One region of the Rothia sp. HMSC071F11 genome, then DNA from elsewhere that is predicted to be linked to it. Evidence: riboswitches for the same ligand, from Rfam matches in the RefSeq annotation. Region 1 holds a riboswitch; the other holds the start of a gene.
What was found. A riboswitch is a leader RNA that binds a small molecule or an ion and turns the genes downstream of it on or off. The one in region 1 is predicted to bind thiamine pyrophosphate.

Region 1 (9,229 bases):
AGGGGTTTATGAGAGCGGCTGACGGGAATCGAACCCGCGTATCAGGCTTGGGAAGCGTGCGCTCTACCATTGAGCTACAGCCGCGCATCCGTGATCGGACTTAACCTAGTGTAGCGTGTGCTGCCTCGGTTCGCACACTTTGCCGCAGATTTTTATTTTTGATTTGTCGGCTGTTCTTTTTGAGCAATGGTGAAGTATGGAGTCTGGAGTCGGTATCCTTAGAGTGTGCTTATTTCAGACCGCGATATTCGACGAGAAATTGCTGACGGCCGTATCGTACTTGAGCCGTTTGACGATTCGATGATTCAGCCGGCGAGCGTCGATGTGCGCATCGACCGCTTTTTCCGTCTGTTTGACAACCATAAGTACCCGCATATTGACCCGTCGCAGGAGCAGGAAGAACTGACTCGCCTGGTGGAAGTTGCCCCCGATGAGCCTTTTATTCTGCATCCGGGCGAGTTCGTGCTCGGTTCCACCTACGAACAGGTGACCCTGCCTGCGGATGTGGCGGCTCGCCTGGAAGGTAAGTCTTCACTTGGGCGTTTGGGGCTTTTGACCCATTCAACCGCAGGGTTCATTGACCCCGGTTTTTCAGGGCACGTGACCCTGGAACTGTCTAATATGGCGACCCTGCCGGTTATGCTGTGGCCCGGGTCTAAGGTCGGTCAGCTGTGTTTCTTCCGGCTCACTAGCGAGGCTGAGCATCCGTATGGTTCCGGCGCATACGGAAACCGCTACCAGGGGCAGCGCGGGCCGACCGCATCGCGCAGCTACCTGAACTTTCACCGTACAGAGATCCCCGTTGAGAAATCTGGCGACTAGTCGCCGTCCGCATGATTTTTTCAAGGAGATACCTTGTCGTTCAAGACAATGGCTTTAAGCCCTGCCGGTGCCGATCTGAAGGTTATTTTTGGTCCCGGTGTTCCCGATGCGCTGCGCGAGCAGATCGTACAAACCTGGGGGAGCCTAGCCCCGCGCCTCTTCGATAGTGTGCATGATGCCCTTGAGGCAACCCAGTCTGTAGCGCACGCTATTGTGCTCACGGACGGGAGCGTGAATCTGTTTGACGAGCACCCCGACCTGGTGAACCCGTTCGGGATTCTGCAGATTCTTAATATTCAGAACGAGAAGCAGGCGTTGGAGACTCTGACGTCTAACCTGACGGTTGCTATGATTCAGCAGTTGGCGGGTAAGCGCACCATGCTGCATGCCGCCGCCATCGGCGACCCCGCTACGAAGCGCGCACTGGTGCTGGTGGGTGCTTCGGGGCGGGGGAAGACGACTGCCGCGCAGTATCTGGGGAAGAAGTTCACCTATCTGACGGACGAAACCACGATCGTGGGCGCCGACCGCGAGATTTACCCCTACCCAAAGCCGCTGTCGCTGGTAGTCTCTGATGACGAGCCGAAGGAACAGCGCAACCCTGTGGATCTGGGTCTGAACGCGGCGGACTGTGAGGATACGAGCTATACAGCCGCTCGCGTCGTCATGGTGGGGCGCACCGATGAGCCCACGAAACCCTATCTTGAGCGTGTGAGCCTGGGGGATGCGCTCATGTCGATTGCCGAGCAGACCTCCGGCGTGGCGCTCAACCCCGAGGGTGTGCTCTCGATTATTCGCCTGTTTGAGCAGTGCGGCGGCGTATGGCGGCTGGTGTATTCCGAGGTTGAAGATATTGAGCCGCTCGTGCGTGAACTTCTCGCCGAGGATGCCATGCTCCCGAACTCCGAGAGAGTGGACGAATACGAGACCTTTGAGGTGCCCGACCGCCTGCCGAACGTATACCCCAATGGCACGCAGGTTCTTCAGCGCATGTTCGGTACTACCGGGTACTTGGTGGATGGAGAAAGATTCCTGCTGCATCACGGAGATTCACTGGATGAGCTTTCCGCATTCGCAGCAGAGTGTTGGATTAACGCCGCTCACGAACTGACGGTGCGGGAGCACTACGAAGTCATGCGTGAGTTGTTTGAGGGGCTGCCCGAGGACGCGCATCGCCAGGTCGTTGAGCAGCTATCCGAAAGCGGCATACTCACGATGCGCACCGTAGACGACCCGCTGTATACCGAAGAAGACTCGAACTAAAAACCCAATAAATACGCGAGCAGATAGCAATCCGCTATCTGCTCGCGGGGTAAGACTTGCAGGTCAGGGGGGCGAGTAAAGAACTACCGCTGCGCCGCCTTGGACGCTTTCTTTTCGGCGCGGCGTGCCTTGCGCAGGTGAAGCGCTTGTGGCGATTCTAACGGCAGGGTCATGAGCAGGCCCGCCAACACCACGATCATAATGCCGACAATACCCCACACCTGGGCGTTGAAAATCGTGACAAACAGCCCGAACAGCATGGGTGCCAAGAAGCTGGTTGCACGCCCGGTCGTCGAATACAGCCCGAAGAGCTCACCTTCCGTACCGGGATCGGCGATACGCGCCAAGAAGGTACGCGACGAGGACTGCGCGGGCCCCACGAAGAGGGCGAGAATGAGTGCGCAAATCCAGAAGGTCATGGGGTAGGGGAACAAGAGCAGGGGTACGGCTGCGATCAGGATGGCCACCAGCGAGAAAATAATAATCTTTTTGGGCCCCAGATAGTCATCCAGGTACCCGCCCAGCACCGCGCCTACAGCGGCAACACCGTTGGCGGCAACACCAAAAATAATGACATCCGAGGTGCTGAACCCGAAGGAACCAGCCGCCAGCACGCCGCCGAAGGTGAAGATACCGGCTAAACCATCGCGGAAGATAGCGCTGGCACACAGGAAATAAAGGGTTTGCGGTGCCGTGGTGCGCAGCCGCATAATGGTGCGCCACAGCTCCTTGTAGGCTGCAAAAAGACCGCCTTGGCGTGCCGGAGAAAGCCTGGCTAGGCCGCGTTCTAAGAACCTGAGTTCACCTGTGGGAAGGACCTCCGGGAGCACCCGTTCGCGGCGGCGCATCCGAATTAGCAAAGGCGTGCAGAAGATCAGGCACCATAGGGCAGAAAACAGCGCCACTGCGCGAATATTGAAGGCGTTATCGGTGCTCAGGTGCAGCCCGTTAGGCTCAAGTACGAAGCCCCACAACACGATAATTAGGGCCACTAGGCCGCCCACATACCCCGCCGACCAACCGATCCCAGAGATTTTACCGATATTATTCGGGGTTGAAATGCGTGGAAGTATAGCGTTGTAATTCACGACCGCAAATTCGCTGAATACGCTCGCCGCAGATACGAGAATCACGCCCAGCCACAGATGCGCTTCATCGGGAAATACGAAAAAACACAGTCCAGAGAACGCCACCAGAGAAAGCGTATTAACACCTAACCAGAAAATACCTTTACCGGATTTATCGGCGCGCTGGCCCGAAACCGGAGCGAAAAAGGCAATACAGAACCCGGCAACGGTCAATCCCAGTGACAGTGCCGCCGATGCATCCTCGGTTGAGCCGAAGTAAGAGCTGGTGAGATAGACCGTAAAAATGAAGGTCATCATGATGGTGTCGAAGCTCGACGAGCCGACATCCCACAGCACCCAAGAGGCAACCGAACGGCGGCTGGTACTGTGGTCGGGAATGCGTCTAGTCATAACGGATGTGTTCACTTTCGTGTAAGACGCAGCTAGGCGCCCTCAATCTGGTGCTGGTTTCGTAGCTTACCCCGGCGACACTACCGTAGGCATCGCCTCCCAGCGTGCCGAGCGCCGTGTTCTTTTCTGAGCAGGAACATGATCAGCACATCGGAAAGGATGCGCACACCGCTGCAGCGTGAAGGCTGCGGGGGCGGCGCATCCACCCAAAATACACCGTGAAATTATGAGAAGAAACGGCGCTGTGCGCGGGCAATACCGACGCTTACCAGAGCACCCACCACGGAGGTGATGACGGTCCACACAATAACATTGCGCAGAGTGTCTTCGGACTCGGGACCGATGGTAGGAGGTTCGTTACCGGTCACACGTTTCCACGCTGCGCCAAGACCTTTGTTTGTCAGGGCGGCGGCGGCCATATTGGCACCGGTGATAGCAATCTTTGCTACGGGGTTCATATCTTCTCCTCAAAAATCAGAAGTGACTATCCCTAGCCTATCGGCTTTGCGGCTCAGATGCAGAGAACATGACCTGTTTTAACGCGCGTATACACGAAAAATCGGGGTAAAAACTCTAGAACGTGAGAAAAAGCACAGTATTGCGGGTCTGAAAGGCGTATACCAGCGGCAAATCAAGGAATCATATTACCGACCTGCCACACGTTCTTGTCATAAACCGATTCAAAAACTCAACGAACTCACAGAAAACGACTCATACAGCATAGAATGTAAACGTTTATAGGCTTCGAACTCTCGAAGCAACACGACAGGGGAGCGCCGCAGACGGGCGCTGAGAGTGCAACGCAGACCCTCGAACCTGATCCGGTTAGTACCGGCGTAGGGAGTCGAAATATGTTTTCTCAACACCCCACCCGCAACGGGTGTGGATGTTCCCCTTCCAATCATGGGAGGAAAATATGTCTCAAAAATCTCGCCTCAGCTGGCGGGTCAATGAAATCGTCATCGTCTCTGTAGTCGCCGCCGCCTGCGCGGTAATCTTCTGGATCTGGGATATTGCCGTAGACCCCGCCACTAAAACGCTCTTCGCAGCGGTCCCCGAATACCGACCCATCGTCGCCGGTATGTGGCTGCTCGCCGGTGTGCTCGGGGGGTACCTTATCCGCAAGCCCGGCGCTGCACTCTACTGCGAAATCGTTGCCGCCGTCATCTCCGTATTCCTCACCGGAGGCGCCTGGAGCCAATCAATCCTCATCGCCGGATTCTTCCAGGGAATCGGCGCTGAAATCGCCTTCGCCGTGTTCGGATACCGCGTCTGGAACCTCAGCACAGCAGCCTTCGCGGGCGCACTGAGCGGGCTTTTCATGGGCGTCAACGAAATCATCATCTACTACCCAGACATGGAAATCTTCAAAGCCGTCATCTACGTGGTATGCGCGGTCGTCTCAGGAATTGTACTCGCCGGGGTACTCTCCTGGGGACTCACGAAAGCACTCGCTAAAACCGGGGTACTCGCCTCACTGGCCTCCGGCGTGCAGGCACGTACCGTACGCGGATAACGGGCAGGCAGGCGTATGTCACAGCCTATCTCAACGCTCAAACCCTCAAATGCGGAACATCCTGAACCACCCGCAACCCAGGGTGCAACCATGACCGAACCACACAGTACCGCCCCCGATGCGCCCGCCCGCGGTGCCGCAATCGACCTTCACAACTTCGGTTGGCACCACCCCGGGCGCGAAAAACCAGCGTTCTCGAACGTGAACCTGCGCATCGAGCCCGGGCAGAAAGTACTGCTGCTGGGGCCCTCCGGCGCAGGAAAATCAACGCTCCTGCACGCTATCGCCGGGGTGCTGCACGATCACGACGGGCAGAGCCAAAGCGGCAGCGCGCGCATCGACGGCGTAGCCCCCGAAGACGCACGCGGACTCATCGGGCTCATGCAGCAAGACCCAGAATCATCGGTCGTACTTGCTCGTGTGGGCGATGACGTAGCCTTCGGCCCCGAAAACCTCGCGGTCGCACGCGAAGAAATCTGGGCGCGCGTTGATGATGCGCTCGCCGCCGTCGGGCTCGACTACCTGCCGCATGAGCATCCCACGAATGCGCTTTCTGGCGGTCAGAAACAACGCCTGGGGCTCGCCGGAATCCTGGCGATGCACCCGCGCGCCATTCTGCTGGACGAACCCACCGCGAACCTCGATCCAGAGGGCGTTCAACAGGTGCGCGATGCCGTGGTGCAGGCGGTCACGGCAACCGGTGCCACCCTGATCGTCGTCGAACACCGGGTGGGCGTGTGGGCGCAGCATATGGACCGCGTTATCGTGCTTGGTGCCGACGGAGGCATCACCCACGACGGCGCACCCGAAACCGTGCTCGCCCAAGCCCGCGAAACCCTCATTGCCAACGGCGTGTGGGTGCCCGGGTACGTTCCCGAACCCGCCGCCGCTACGGCACCGAGCGGGCGCATACTCCTGAGCGCCGAAAACCTTGCGATTACGCGGGAATTTCCGAGCAAAAAACAGTTACGGGCACGCCGACGACAGCTCAAAACCATGCTGGAACCCGCACCCGTGCCCCTGGATATTCCCGCCCTGCGCGGGGGTATTAACCTGAGCATTCGAGAAGGCGAGCACTTGAGCATCCTCGGCCCTAATGGTGCCGGAAAATCAACCCTCGCACTCACTCTCGCCGGGCTCCTCTACGCCCCCAACGGAACCCTGTACGCGCACGAAGCACTGCGCGAGTTCGACCAAAACCCAATGGCAGAAAGCTCCCTCACCCGCGAGAAAACAGCCGCCAGCTGGGATATTCCCTCCTGGAGTCCCGCCCAACTGCTCGGGCGCATCGGCTACGTTTTCCAAGAACCCGAATACCAATTCGTGCGCGGCAGCGTGCGCGAAGAACTCGAACTCGGCCCGTGCCGCCTCGCCGCCCTGCGCCGCGAAAAAATTGATGAGGATGCGCTCGCCGCCGCCACCGCATCCCTCGCCGAACGCTTGCGTTTAGACGGACTTTTAGACGCCAACCCGTTCACGCTTTCAGGCGGGCAAAAACGCCGACTGTCGGTCGCATCCGCTTTGGCGACGGCGCCGCGCGTGCTGATTCTTGACGAACCAACCTTCGGGCAGGATGCGAGCACCTGGGGCGAACTGGTGCGCTTGATTCGCGGGCTTCTCACGGAGGGGGTTGCGGTGATCTCGGTGACTCACGATCTCGAATTTACGGCGGCTTTGGGTGGGCGGAGCATCACGCTCGAAAGCTTGCCGCATGAGCCCGCAGACCGGGGCCTTCAGGGAGGGAAGTAGCGCATGAATACCGATTTTTTCGGGCCGAGTGCCGAGCGCAACAGCTGGTTTGGCGGGCTTAACGCGGGCGTCAAATTAGTGGTTGCGGGCGTGCTGGTTCTTGCGGCAATCCTCATTCAAGACCCGGTAACCGCGGCTATCATCTTTGGGCTGGAACTGCTGGGGTTCATTGCGGTCGGGTTTCGACCGGTAAACCTGCTGGCGCGCAGCTGGCCTATCCTGATAGCGGTGCTGAGCACCGGCTGGAGTGTGGCGATCCTTGTCAATAAAACCGGTGCCGTACTGCTCGATTTTGGGCTGAACACCATCACGGAAGGGTCACTCGCGGCGGCGTTTTCGATGATGATTCGTTCCCTGGCGATGATTCTGCCGACCTTCGCGTTTGTGCTCTCAACAGACCCAACCGACCTGGGCGATTCGCTTGCCCAAACTTTCCGCCTGCCCGCTCGTTTTGTGCTTGCCGCGTTGGCGGCGTTGCGCCTTGTCGGCATCCTGTTTGGGGAGTGGAATACGCTGGGGCAGGCACGGCGTGCACGCGGGCTGGGCGCGGGTCAGGGCCCGCTCGGGCGCATCAAAACCGGTGCCGGGCAGGCCTTCGCTCTCATGGTACAAGCGATTCGCCGCGGTTCGCGCCTTGCGGTCACAATGGAGGCGCGTGGTTTCGGCACCGGCAAACGCTCCTGGGCACGTGTGCCCGCCTATTCCCGGCGTGATGCGTATGTTGTGGTTGCCGCCGCCGTGATCGTGGCGTGCGCCTACGGGGTTTCGCTGGGACTGGGAACTCTGCGCTTCTTGTGGCAGTAGTCGTACCGAAGTTGCCGCTAGGTTCTCGGGTCTGAAAAACTGGGCTGAAGGCGCGGCGCAAGTATCAGTCTTGCGCCGCTAACCCTGCACCTTAGCCCTGTGCCAGGTATTCCAAGAACCGGTGCGTGAGCTGCGCATCGTGCGCTAATGCCGTACCGTTCAGATGCGTGACCGGGGCGAGCAGACGCACCGAGGAGGCGAGCCACACCCCATCTGACTCGAAAAGATCCTGCGGGTACAGCGGACCGTAGCCCAGTTCCCAGCCGTCGCGCCGCGCCGCCTCAAAAATAGCGCCCTGCGTGGTACCGGGCAGGATTCCGTGGTTCGGTTCGGGGGTGTACAGCGTCTTTACACCGTTTTCGATACGCGCCATCAGCACCGACGAAGTTGCCCCCTCCAGAATGCGGCGGTTGTCGGTCATAAAAATCGCGTCATCCGCACCCCGGCTGTGCACATACCGCAAAACCGCCATATTGACTGCGTACGACAGTGTTTTCGCGCCCGCCAGCAGCCACGGGTATGCGGTGTTGTCGGCAGGGTCGTGCCCGCGCGGCAGCAGCATGGCCTTCACGCCGTTCTGCCGCTGATTCACGGTAGTTTCGGGTACCGGGGATGCGATCAGCAGGGTGTATGGTCCGGCGGGCATTCCCGCAGAGGCATTCGGCAGCCCGCGCGAGATAATGATTTTGACGATATGCTCTTCGCCAAGTTCAGTGTGGGCGCCGGGCACGGCTTGGGCGAGAAGGTTTGCCAGCGCATCCTGAAGCTGGTGCAGGTCGGGTTCGGGCAGGTCGAGCATACGCGCCGAAGATTCGAGTCGGGCGAGGTGCATATCAAGTTTTCGCACCCGCCGATCAACGGCGAGCATGGTCTCAAAAACGCCGTCGCCACGGGTAAATCCTTGGTCTTCCACACCGATAAGCGGCTGGGTGGGGTCTACGGAAACGCCTTGCGGGTTCTCTGAATTTAGGAGCATCACGGAACTAGTCATGTTTCCAGTGTAGTGGCTCACGTGCCCTCACCGCAGTGCACGCCGAGCGGGCCCAGCTCCCAGGTGGCGCTTTCGGCGATAAAGTATATGTCTGCCTCGGCGATGTCCTCGAAGGTTTCGGGGTTGTCGTTGTACCCTTCGACGTCGAGCCCGATTTTGCCGTCCCGTTCGAGAGTATGAACTCCGCTGCATATGCTGATGAACGGGCCTTGCACCCGGTAGTCCGAAATATTTTTCAGGGTTACGGTGACGTTCCGCCAGACGTCGTCGTTAGCAGCTTTCTCCCAGCCGCCGTCTACATGGTTCCAGTCCACCGCGCAGAACCGCAGACGAACAGCTGTTCCACTTGCATAGGTTACGGTGATCGAATCCAGCCAGCAGTCGTAGAAGTGGTTGAACCGTTCGATGATCTCTGCACTTGTGAGGTTTTCGTCGGGGCTCACGGTCAGTCTCCTTAAAATCTTAGGATTTATCAGAATACCAGCAGCTAGGGCGATGACGAGGAGAAGCGGGTTTCTGCTCGAAAATGATGATATTTTTTCACCTTTTCGGCAAAAACCCGCTTCTTGGGTATCAACGTATTAACATGCTTGATGCGAAGCGCTA
Region 2 (9,229 bases), on a different contig from region 1:
TGAAGGGGAACGACAGGCTGAGCTCTATGCGCAGGGGCTCTACCGAATGTACGGGGTTTATCCGGTTATCATCACAACCAACGGAACCCAGCATAAGCTCTGGGATCAGTGGAAGGACAGCCCTACAGGAAAACCTGGCTATCAGGTACGTAGTATTCTGGCGTTCCCCACCCGTGACGACCTTGAACGTCTGCATGCCCGCAGACGTGCGCAGCCTCTCAATAATGCGCCCATTAGCCAAGACCTAGTCGACCGCAAGTATCAAATCAATGCTGTGCGTTCCGTCGGTACTGCATTCGACGCTGAAAATCGCCGCCGCGCTCTTCTTGTCATGGCCACAGGGGCCGGTAAAACACGTATCTCTATGGCAATCGTCAAGATGCTCTCTGACGCTGGCTGGGTAAAAAATACGCTCTTTCTGGCTGATCGTGTCTCTCTGGTTAACCAGGCGGTGAATGCGTTTCGCTCCCACTTTAAAACCGAAATGAGCATCGTCAATTTGCTCACCGATAAAGACACTAGCGGTCGTGTTTACGGCTGTACCTATCCCACCATCATGAACCTGGTTGAACAACGCAAGTTTTCGCCCGGGTTCTTCGATCTAATCGTAATTGATGAGGCACACCGATCTGTTTACGCCAAGTATAAACAGATTTTTGAGTATTTCGATGCCCTTCTTGTTGGGCTGACCGCCACCCCGAAAGACGATGTAGACCACGATACTTATGAGCTCTTCGGGCTTAATCAAGGCGAGCCAACCGACTACTATTCGCTTGAACAGGCAGTTGATGATGGATATTTGGTACCACCACGGGGAATATCTCTGAGCACTGATTTTCTGAGCGATGGCATTCACTATGACGAGCTCTCTGACGACGATAAGGCGAAATGGGACTTAATTGAGTGGGATGAAGAAACTCACGAGAAGCCCAACCACATTCCTTCACATCTACTCAACGATTACCTTTTTAACAAGCAAACTGTAGACCATGTACTCAGCGAGCTAATGACCCAGGGTTATCGTGTGGAAAACGGCAACAAACTGGGAAAAACTATTATCTTCGCTCATAATCAGAACCACGCCAACTACATAAGACAGCGGTTCGATGCCCTGTACCCTCATTATGGCGGCACATTTGCTCGCGTGATTACCCATAGTACTGAACGAGCTCAATCGTTAATCGACGATTTTTCCGACCCCGAAAAAATGCCACAAATCGCGGTCAGCGTCGATATGCTCGATACCGGTATAGACGTACCCGAAGTTCTCAATTTGGTTTTCTTCAAACCCGTGCGTTCCTACGCTAAATACTGGCAGATGCTTGGGCGTGGAACTCGCCTATGCTCTGATGTCTTTGGTCCCGGCACAGAAAAGACCGACTTTAAAGTTTTCGATTGCTGCGGAAATCTTGAGTTCTTCAGGAGCGATTTCAAAGCACCTAACGGAACTCCACAGAAACCGCAAGCAACACGCACTTTCGAGACCACCTTAGCTTTGCTGGTGGAACTGGATTCTCACGCTGGTGAGCTTAGCTCTGCCGACTACGAGTCTCTGCGCCCTGCGCTTGTTGGGCAGCTGCGTACATTTATTAACTCGCTCAACACCGACAGCCCATTCGTACGTAAACACCTACATGCGGTACAGCGCATGCAGGATGAAAGTATCTGGTCTTCCGCGCTCAATGCTGAAGCCCAAGAACAATTACTCTCACTTGCTGAGCTAGGCGGCAATATTGGTGAAGGCGCTCCCGTTGCGCTTTCCTTCGACCTCACGATACGTAAGCTACAATTAGATCTGCTGGACGGCAATATTGCGGCGGCAAAACCGCGGTTGGAACGCATCCGGAAAATCGCTCTGGGTCTTAACAAACTTGTTGATACTATCCCTGATGTCGAACGGCAGAAAGCGCATTTTGATTATGTACTTTCGGAAGCCTGGGGACCGCAAGTTTCTCTCGCATACCTTGAGTCTATTCGCCAAGATGTACGCGGTCTTCTATCTTTACTCTCAAAGAGCGAGCGCAAGCCTTTCTATACCGATTTCGCCGATCATGCGCACGAGAGCGTTGAAACAGAGATTCTGCTCAATACAACCGGTACCGTGAGTCCGCAGGAGTTTGAGGCTAAAATCCAGTACCGTATGCGTGAGCTGCTGGATAACCCTGCCGTGCAGAAAGCTCGTAAAGGCTACGCGCTCAATGACGCTGATATGCAGGAACTCGATGCCGCTTTTGTAGCATCCGGCGAATTCACGGTTGATGATATTCTGACTGTTCGGCAGGACCACCCGAACCTAGGGCTTTATGTGCGTTCTATGGTGGGCATGGATCGTAAGGCTGTGCAGAAACATCTCAAAGAGTTTATTCGAGAGGACACCACGCAAGCTCAGCTTGACCTTCTGAAGATGCTCACTGATGCGCTTGTTGACGATGGTACGGTAGAGCCGAAAGCCCTCTACGGCATCCCATATTCTGATGAATACACAATCGACTACGTATGGACGAGTCGAGTTGCTCAAACCGTGAAGAATATTAATGATGGACTACCCCAGAGCGTGCAGGGTTCTTAATTCTTATTATCTGCCCATGTAAAAAAGGCTCTTTATCCAAATCAAGCGGTGAAAAATACGCTTTATATGGATAAAGAGCCTTTTTTACTTTTTCGCGTGGGGTCCGGATGGTGTGAGATTACCGCAACGCTCTATGAGCCTGGTCGAAGAAGTCACGTTCATATAGGCATGCGCTCATATATGCCTGAGCGGCGGCAACACGCTGACTGGGGGAAGCCTGCTCAAATGCTTCCTCAACAACCGCCACGCAGCGGCGCACATCTGCAGCAAACTCTTCGCCGCCATACACCGAAATCCAGGAATTATACGGATGTTCCTCGTGGGTTTTCTCCAAAAGCCGGTAACCGATCTCAAGGTACAGCCAGTAGCATGGAAGCGCCGCAGCTGCGCCCACCACATAATCCTCACCAGCAGCAGTAGCACGTAAAAAGTTCGTGTACCCCATTGTCACTGCCGAAGGCGCACCACGCCGAATACCACCCTGCTCCGCAGGAATAGCGGGATGCGCCGCCAACCATTCATCGTGCAAAAGCGATTCCTCAACAATTGCCGCCTGGGCACCCGCAGCCCAATGCACCTGACCTTGCGATGAGGTGGCACGTGCCGCAAGAGTAGCTAAGGCGCGAGAATACTGGGCAAGGTACTGCGCATCTTGGTCAAGGTAGAAGCCGAATAAATCTTCGTCAAGCGTGCCGTCGCCCAGCCCGCGAATAAAGGGCAAATCGAGAATGTCACGCCAGATATCACCGGTAGCTTGCCACAGGGCGGCAGTCCACGGACCCGCCGGGGCTACCTTCGGCTCTGGGGATTTCCGCTGCGCAGGTTTCACCAAATTCTTGGGACTCTCGCCCGTAAGATTTTTATCAGCGTATAAGTGCTCCCACGGCTTCGTATCGGCTGCATGCTCCAAACGGCGAGCACGTGCCTGATGATCAACCGGTCCGTGACCCTGCCCGCTGCCCACGTGCAGTTCCTCACCAGCGATAATAGCTTCGTTGAGCCACCGGGTGCTCCATGCCAGCGCGTTCGTGAGTACTCGTACACTCAGCTCATTATTGCCATTCACAAGAGCAAGTCCAAGGCGGGTAGCAAGACTTGATGAGAGTGAGCACCCGGTACCGTGGGTATTCTTCGTTTGGACGCGAGCAGTAGCCACATGTGTATGAGTTCCATCAGGAAAAACAGCCGAGTTTCCGGCGTCCTCCCCCGTCAGGTGACCGCCCTTAACAATCACGATCGTGCCAGTGCTCCCCGCGAGCTGAGCCGCCTGGTTATGCGCCTCCTTCAAAGTCTGGGCAGGGTTGCTCTCACAGAGCACCGCGAGTTCGGCGATATTCGGAGTGATAACATCTGCCTGCGCCACCAATTCGCGCAGTGCCTGCTCGGCGTCTTGACTAATCAGGCGATCGCCACTGGAGGCAACCATCACCGGATCAAGTACCACCACTGGTACCGGATGTTCTGCAAGCCAGGTCTTGACGGTAGTGATAGTTTCAACATCGCCGAGCATACCAATTTTAACGGCATCCACAGTCACATCGTCGAAAACTGCCGCAAGCTGTTCTTGTAAAAACTCGGTGGGTGGAGCAAAAATGCTGCGAACCCCTTGTGTATTCTGTGCGACAAGCACGGTTGTGGCGCACATACCGTAACCACCGCTTGCGGCAATAGACTTGAGATCGGCCTGGATTCCAGCACCGCCTGTAGGGTCGGTTCCGGCAATGGAAAGCACACGAGGCGTAGATGTGTTTAATAGCGTCATAGCTATAAGTCTCCTTGGGATGGGCGTGGCATCGCTGCAAACGCACCACGCTATCTAGATAATGATGAATCGGGTGTTTCAGAAAGAAGGTTAAGGCTGCTCTGCCACGGTTCGATATCCCTTCGCTAGTTCTAACTAGAGCAGGTTCAATGGGTATATCTCAGCTCCAGATCACAGCGCCGTGCTGTGTATCCGTTACAAAATGGAGCACCCCATATCGCGTTTTCACTGTAGCATATACCGTTGGGCCCAATAGGTTCACGGACTTTATGTGTCATTGCCGTGCACATATCTCTAAGTTTTGGTAATTTTCAAACTCTTATAAAGTAATATTTCTTATTCTTTACATGTAACAGTACTGTTGAAAAGGGTCGCGCTCCCCTGCGGCCTGCTGTATATTCACCCAACCACGAAAGTTCACTGATGAGCATTCCTGCCCTTAGGCACAACAGTGTGCCTCAAAAAGTCCTCAACCGTCGTGCCCTGATAGCCTTCGCATCGGGGATCTGCGTTACTGAGTTCCTGACCGCTTGCGGAGAGCAAGCACATGAGACGGCACCTGCTCGTGCCGAAACATCCAACACCACAGACGGTAGCTCCAGCCCACATGGTACCGAATCTGCCTCACCTGAGGCCCAGGCGCATCCGACCTTCACTAAGGGTTATTCTGGTGGCTCTGAAGCGCCCAAAGGTGAGTACCGTCCTGCAGACGAAAAAGGACCCGCGCAGAATGTCCCCAAGCCCAAAAAGCCCGAAGACATTGGGATTGAGACACCGGAGGCGCTTTTTCACTTTATTCAGTATTGGAACGACCTGCGGAATTACGCTATACAGACTGGAGACGTACAACCATATGCTGACTATACGTCTGAAGGTTATAAAGAAGAGGAAGAGATTGCCAACTATGTCTATAGGCTCTACCAAAAGGGAGGATGGGCAGTTGGTGGTACTAGAAAACTCACCTTTGACCCGTCCACTCTGATATCGCCAAGCGATCACGTTTACCTCATCATCGGAAATATTATCGCTAACGACGTCGTCTACTTAGATAACGAAGACTATAAGACCCATACCTATCCCTTGTCCGAACAAAATAAGAACACTATCGAGTTCGGTATCGTTTTCAAATCAACTGGTCACTGGGCATTTGCTGGGATGGAAAAAGTTGAGCTCAAATAAGAAACGCGTTTTTTGCGCTATAACAGTAATTTTCTTCTGTACAGTGTCATACTCTTCTTCTGCTGCAAACGACTATTCAGGCAATATCCACGGAGGTAAACTCACGGTTAAGGGAACCTCGTCTTCCAGCAATTCACAACAGCCTAACGAACCTCATACGGTACCTCAACAAAGTAATGGATATCGAGATACTGACGCGAAGCAAGGTATCGCCGATACAGGCTCTAACGCTCCCGCAACCGTGAGTAGTGTAGGAAATACCTTCGATGTCTACAATGGCAATGCTTCTAAAGATGCGCCCTGTCTCTACCAAGGGAAACCCGGTAAAGTAGCCCGTGTTCCCCTACCCATTGACGATTCAGGCAACTATAAACAATACGGTGTCGTTCAGTCAGGAAACGGCGGTATAACGTGCGTTCCCAACGATCCTGCAGACCAAAACACACCTGAAAACGAACCTACTGCCGATAACGCCCAAGTTCGCACCCAAAAGATAGAGCACCAGGTTCGGGAGCAACTCGCCGAACTTACCACCACAAAACCCGCACTACATTTCGACGGGCATGAGCCCCACGTCAATACCGGGATCAACACAAACTTCTATGTGACCGGTGTTAAAACCGAAGCACGTGATACTACTATCCTCGATGAAGAAGTCACGATAGAAGCTGTTCCCGTTGCCTATACCTATGAGTACGGTGCCGGCGACCCTGTGTACACAACGCGGGATTCAGGAACCGCGCAAGGCTCTGTCTGGGACAAGAGCAAACGTAACTTTAAACCCACCGACACCAGCTATGCTTTCAAAGAATCCGGCAACTATCATGCTTACGTTACTGTCACCTATCAGGGTCGGTACCGTCTCAAAGGTGGAGATTGGAATATTGTTGGCTCGCTTACGGTTCGCAGTGATCCCACTCTAGTACGCGTGTGGGATACCGAGGTGCATTCTGTAGGTAAAACCTGCCACGAAGACCCTGGTGCTCGAGGATGCCCAGCACATCCGGATGAGCCCGATCGTAATAACCCGAATCCAAAGTTAACGCAGCCTGACCCGGTGACAGGGCAGCATTGGCATCGCGATGACTCGGGAGCAGGCGATACCGAATGGCGGCTCCATAAGAAAAAATAAATCCCAACTAACTCTATAACCTGTCCGAGCGTCGTACACTTTTCTTCTCTATCGTGCCGTTGTGCCCATCTACGAGAGGGGCAGAGAGTGTACGGCTTTTGACTATCATCTTCTAGGTCAGAGCGAAAATCTCAGCGGGCGTGCCCTCAGCAGTAATCATGCCTTCCTGAAGCAAAACGGCGCGGTCTGCCAGAGAGGCGATACGCGCATCGTGCGAAATAATCAACACAGCACGATTCGCGAGCACGGCCTGTAATGATTCGGTCGCGTTCACAAGCTCAAGCTGGGTGGTTGATTCATCAAGAATCACCGCGTGAGGGTTTGCCGCGACGATGCGCGCTAAAGCAAGCTGCTGAATCTGGTCACGGGTGAGTTCGTGCTCTCCCGTACCGATGCGCGTCTTCAACCCTTGGGGAAGCTCACGCCACCAACGAGCGCTAACAGCATCCAGAGCTTCACCGATCTGTTTCTCGGTGGCTTCTGGTACTACAGCGGTGAAATTATCAATAACGGTACCAAAGAAAATATGCGCTTCTTGGGTACAAACCAGTAGTCGCGGCCTACCATCTTCGTACTTGTCGGTTGGAAATTCCCCATTGCCAACTGGTTTTCCCAGCACACGGATTGTACCGTCAAGCGCGCTCAAGGAACCACCAATGAGCCTTGCAAGCGTGGTTTTTCCAGAGCCAGAACGCCCAACTAACGCTAAGCACTCCCCAGGCGCAATCTTTAGATTAATATCAGTCAGTACAAGCGCATCTGAAGAATAACCGTACGACACATGGGAGCATTCGATTACATGTGTGGTATTCCCCAAAGTTTCATGATGTTGTGCTCTACGAATATCTTTGCGCCGAGCACGCTGCGCTTGCGCCAGATTAATAATCCCGAACACGCGCCCCATATTAACCAGCATTATGCGTATATTGCCCACGTGATGCCCCAAAATATCCGCCATAGTTCTCAGGCTGAAAACCATAATGGATGCAGTCGCCAAGGCACCCCAGGTTGCCCACCCTTGCATGACGCAGAAGGACCCCCAGAGCAAGCAGATAACGGTAGGGAACCACGCATTCAGAGCATCAAGCGTGTAATAATTCTGGCGTATACGCACCATCTTGAGTGTAGCCCGATAACGCCGATCGTTATCAGCCTCGAATGTTTCGTTGCGGGCATCATGCACCCCAAGTTCACGAATGGTGGATGCGCCCCGGACGTTCTCGGTCAGCACGCTATTAAGCTCGCTCGTAATCTCCTGCACGCTCTGATTTTCACGGGCAAGACGCGGCAGAAAATATCCCATCAGCAAGCCCAAGCCGATAATCATAGGCAGGAAGATAACGCTCAGAGGTATGCTGAGTGCGGCAAGTGAAACCATAGAAACTACGAAATACAGAATCACAAAAAGAATTTCGAGCAGGTCAAAGCTGACGGCGTTCGAGGCTGAAGACAGGTCATCAGTTACTCGTGTGAGCAGGTCGCCGCTGCCGGATTCCTCGACGGTTCGCGCATCAAGATTTAGAGTTGCATCGATGGTATCTATACTTGCTTGGCGTGTTACGAGGGCGCCAAGACGGGCGGCGCTGTACATAGCCAAAAGCATCACGATGGCTTGAGCAACAGTAGCGGCAAGAATGATCAATACAGGTTTCCACGGAAATTGCGCATACTTACCAGCCACAACGTCGTCAACAGTTGCACCAATCTGCAGAGGCACTACCGCGCCCATGACGCTGCTCAACACATAAACCATAAAAGTGAAGAATGCACGCCCTCTATAACGCACAATATAAGAACCCATTTTCTGCACAACCACACGGGGCGGTTCGGTTGGTAACTTAGACATGATTTACCCTCTGGGTTTCGATATTGTTATCTCGCGCAATACGCCGAGATACTTCTGCAGTTGTCGAAATAATGTAAATAGTCTCAAAGCCCGCAAGCAGCCCAGGATAGAGCTCTGGTGCTGCAGGCGTGCCCACACATTCCTCAAGTCTGTCGTAAATATATTTCTGGCTTGGCTCATCCACAGAATTAAGGGGCTCAGTCAAAATGAGTATTTGGGTGTCCTGAGCGAGAGCACGCGCAAGAGCTAAACGTTGGCGTTGTCCGCCCGAAAGGTTAGCCCCTTCGCTAGTGATCAGCGCTTCAAAATATTCATCTGGATTTCGCCCACCCAAACGGTAAGCAATTTCGCTAGAGTCGGTTATCTGAAGGAGAGCTTCATCTTTCGCTTGCGCAGCTATAGTATCTTCGGGCGGTACGGTGCCCAGACGTAGGTGATTCCGCAAAGTTCCGGCGAAAATCATAGGGTTAGGCTCACTTAGTAGGATTCGCTGTTTATCCGGCAGTTTTTCGGCAGCGAGCGCACGCACATGTTCGACAAGCGATTCTGCATACTCTTGAGCAGTCAGCTGCCAATGTCGAGGATTGATGTATACAATGCGCGCGTTGCGTGCCTTTGCGGGAACCTGCGGGATATCGACGACCGGCATATCGTGTTCTTTCTCATGGCTCACATATGCTTCAAGTTCGGTATCTGTTCGCGGTTCTTTAAGCACACCTTTACGTACCCCGGCGTACCCTT

Region 2: another riboswitch for thiamine pyrophosphate. It lies ahead of HMPREF2554_RS07095 (bifunctional hydroxymethylpyrimidine kinase/phosphomethylpyrimidine kinase); the one in region 1 lies ahead of HMPREF2554_RS00060 (ECF transporter S component).

Annotation. Positions count from the first base shown of each region.
Region 1 is NZ_KV795723.1:4,389-13,617, reverse strand. It holds tRNA gene HMPREF2554_RS00085 (tRNA-Gly) at 14-84, opposite strand; gene dcd (dCTP deaminase) at 226-822, shown strand; gene HMPREF2554_RS00075 (hypothetical protein) at 856-2,085, shown strand; gene HMPREF2554_RS00070 (MFS transporter) at 2,169-3,563, opposite strand; gene HMPREF2554_RS00065 (DUF4235 domain-containing protein) at 3,788-4,021, opposite strand; TPP riboswitch at 4,321-4,423, shown strand; gene HMPREF2554_RS00060 (ECF transporter S component) at 4,480-5,079, shown strand; gene HMPREF2554_RS00055 (ABC transporter ATP-binding protein) at 5,170-6,828, shown strand; gene HMPREF2554_RS00050 (energy-coupling factor transporter transmembrane component T family protein) at 6,832-7,632, shown strand; gene HMPREF2554_RS00045 (aminotransferase class IV) at 7,724-8,623, opposite strand; gene HMPREF2554_RS00040 (regucalcin) at 8,641-9,066, opposite strand; gene HMPREF2554_RS00035 (multidrug effflux MFS transporter) at 9,227-9,229, opposite strand, start outside.
Region 2 is NZ_KV795756.1:626,201-635,429, forward strand. It holds gene HMPREF2554_RS07090 (DEAD/DEAH box helicase family protein) at 1-2,569, shown strand, start outside; gene HMPREF2554_RS07095 (bifunctional hydroxymethylpyrimidine kinase/phosphomethylpyrimidine kinase) at 2,688-4,331, opposite strand; TPP riboswitch at 4,432-4,556, opposite strand; gene HMPREF2554_RS07100 (DUF6318 family protein) at 4,755-5,510, shown strand; gene HMPREF2554_RS07105 (hypothetical protein) at 5,554-6,642, shown strand; gene HMPREF2554_RS07110 (ABC transporter ATP-binding protein) at 6,755-8,488, opposite strand; gene HMPREF2554_RS07115 (ABC transporter transmembrane domain-containing protein) at 8,481-9,229, opposite strand, start outside.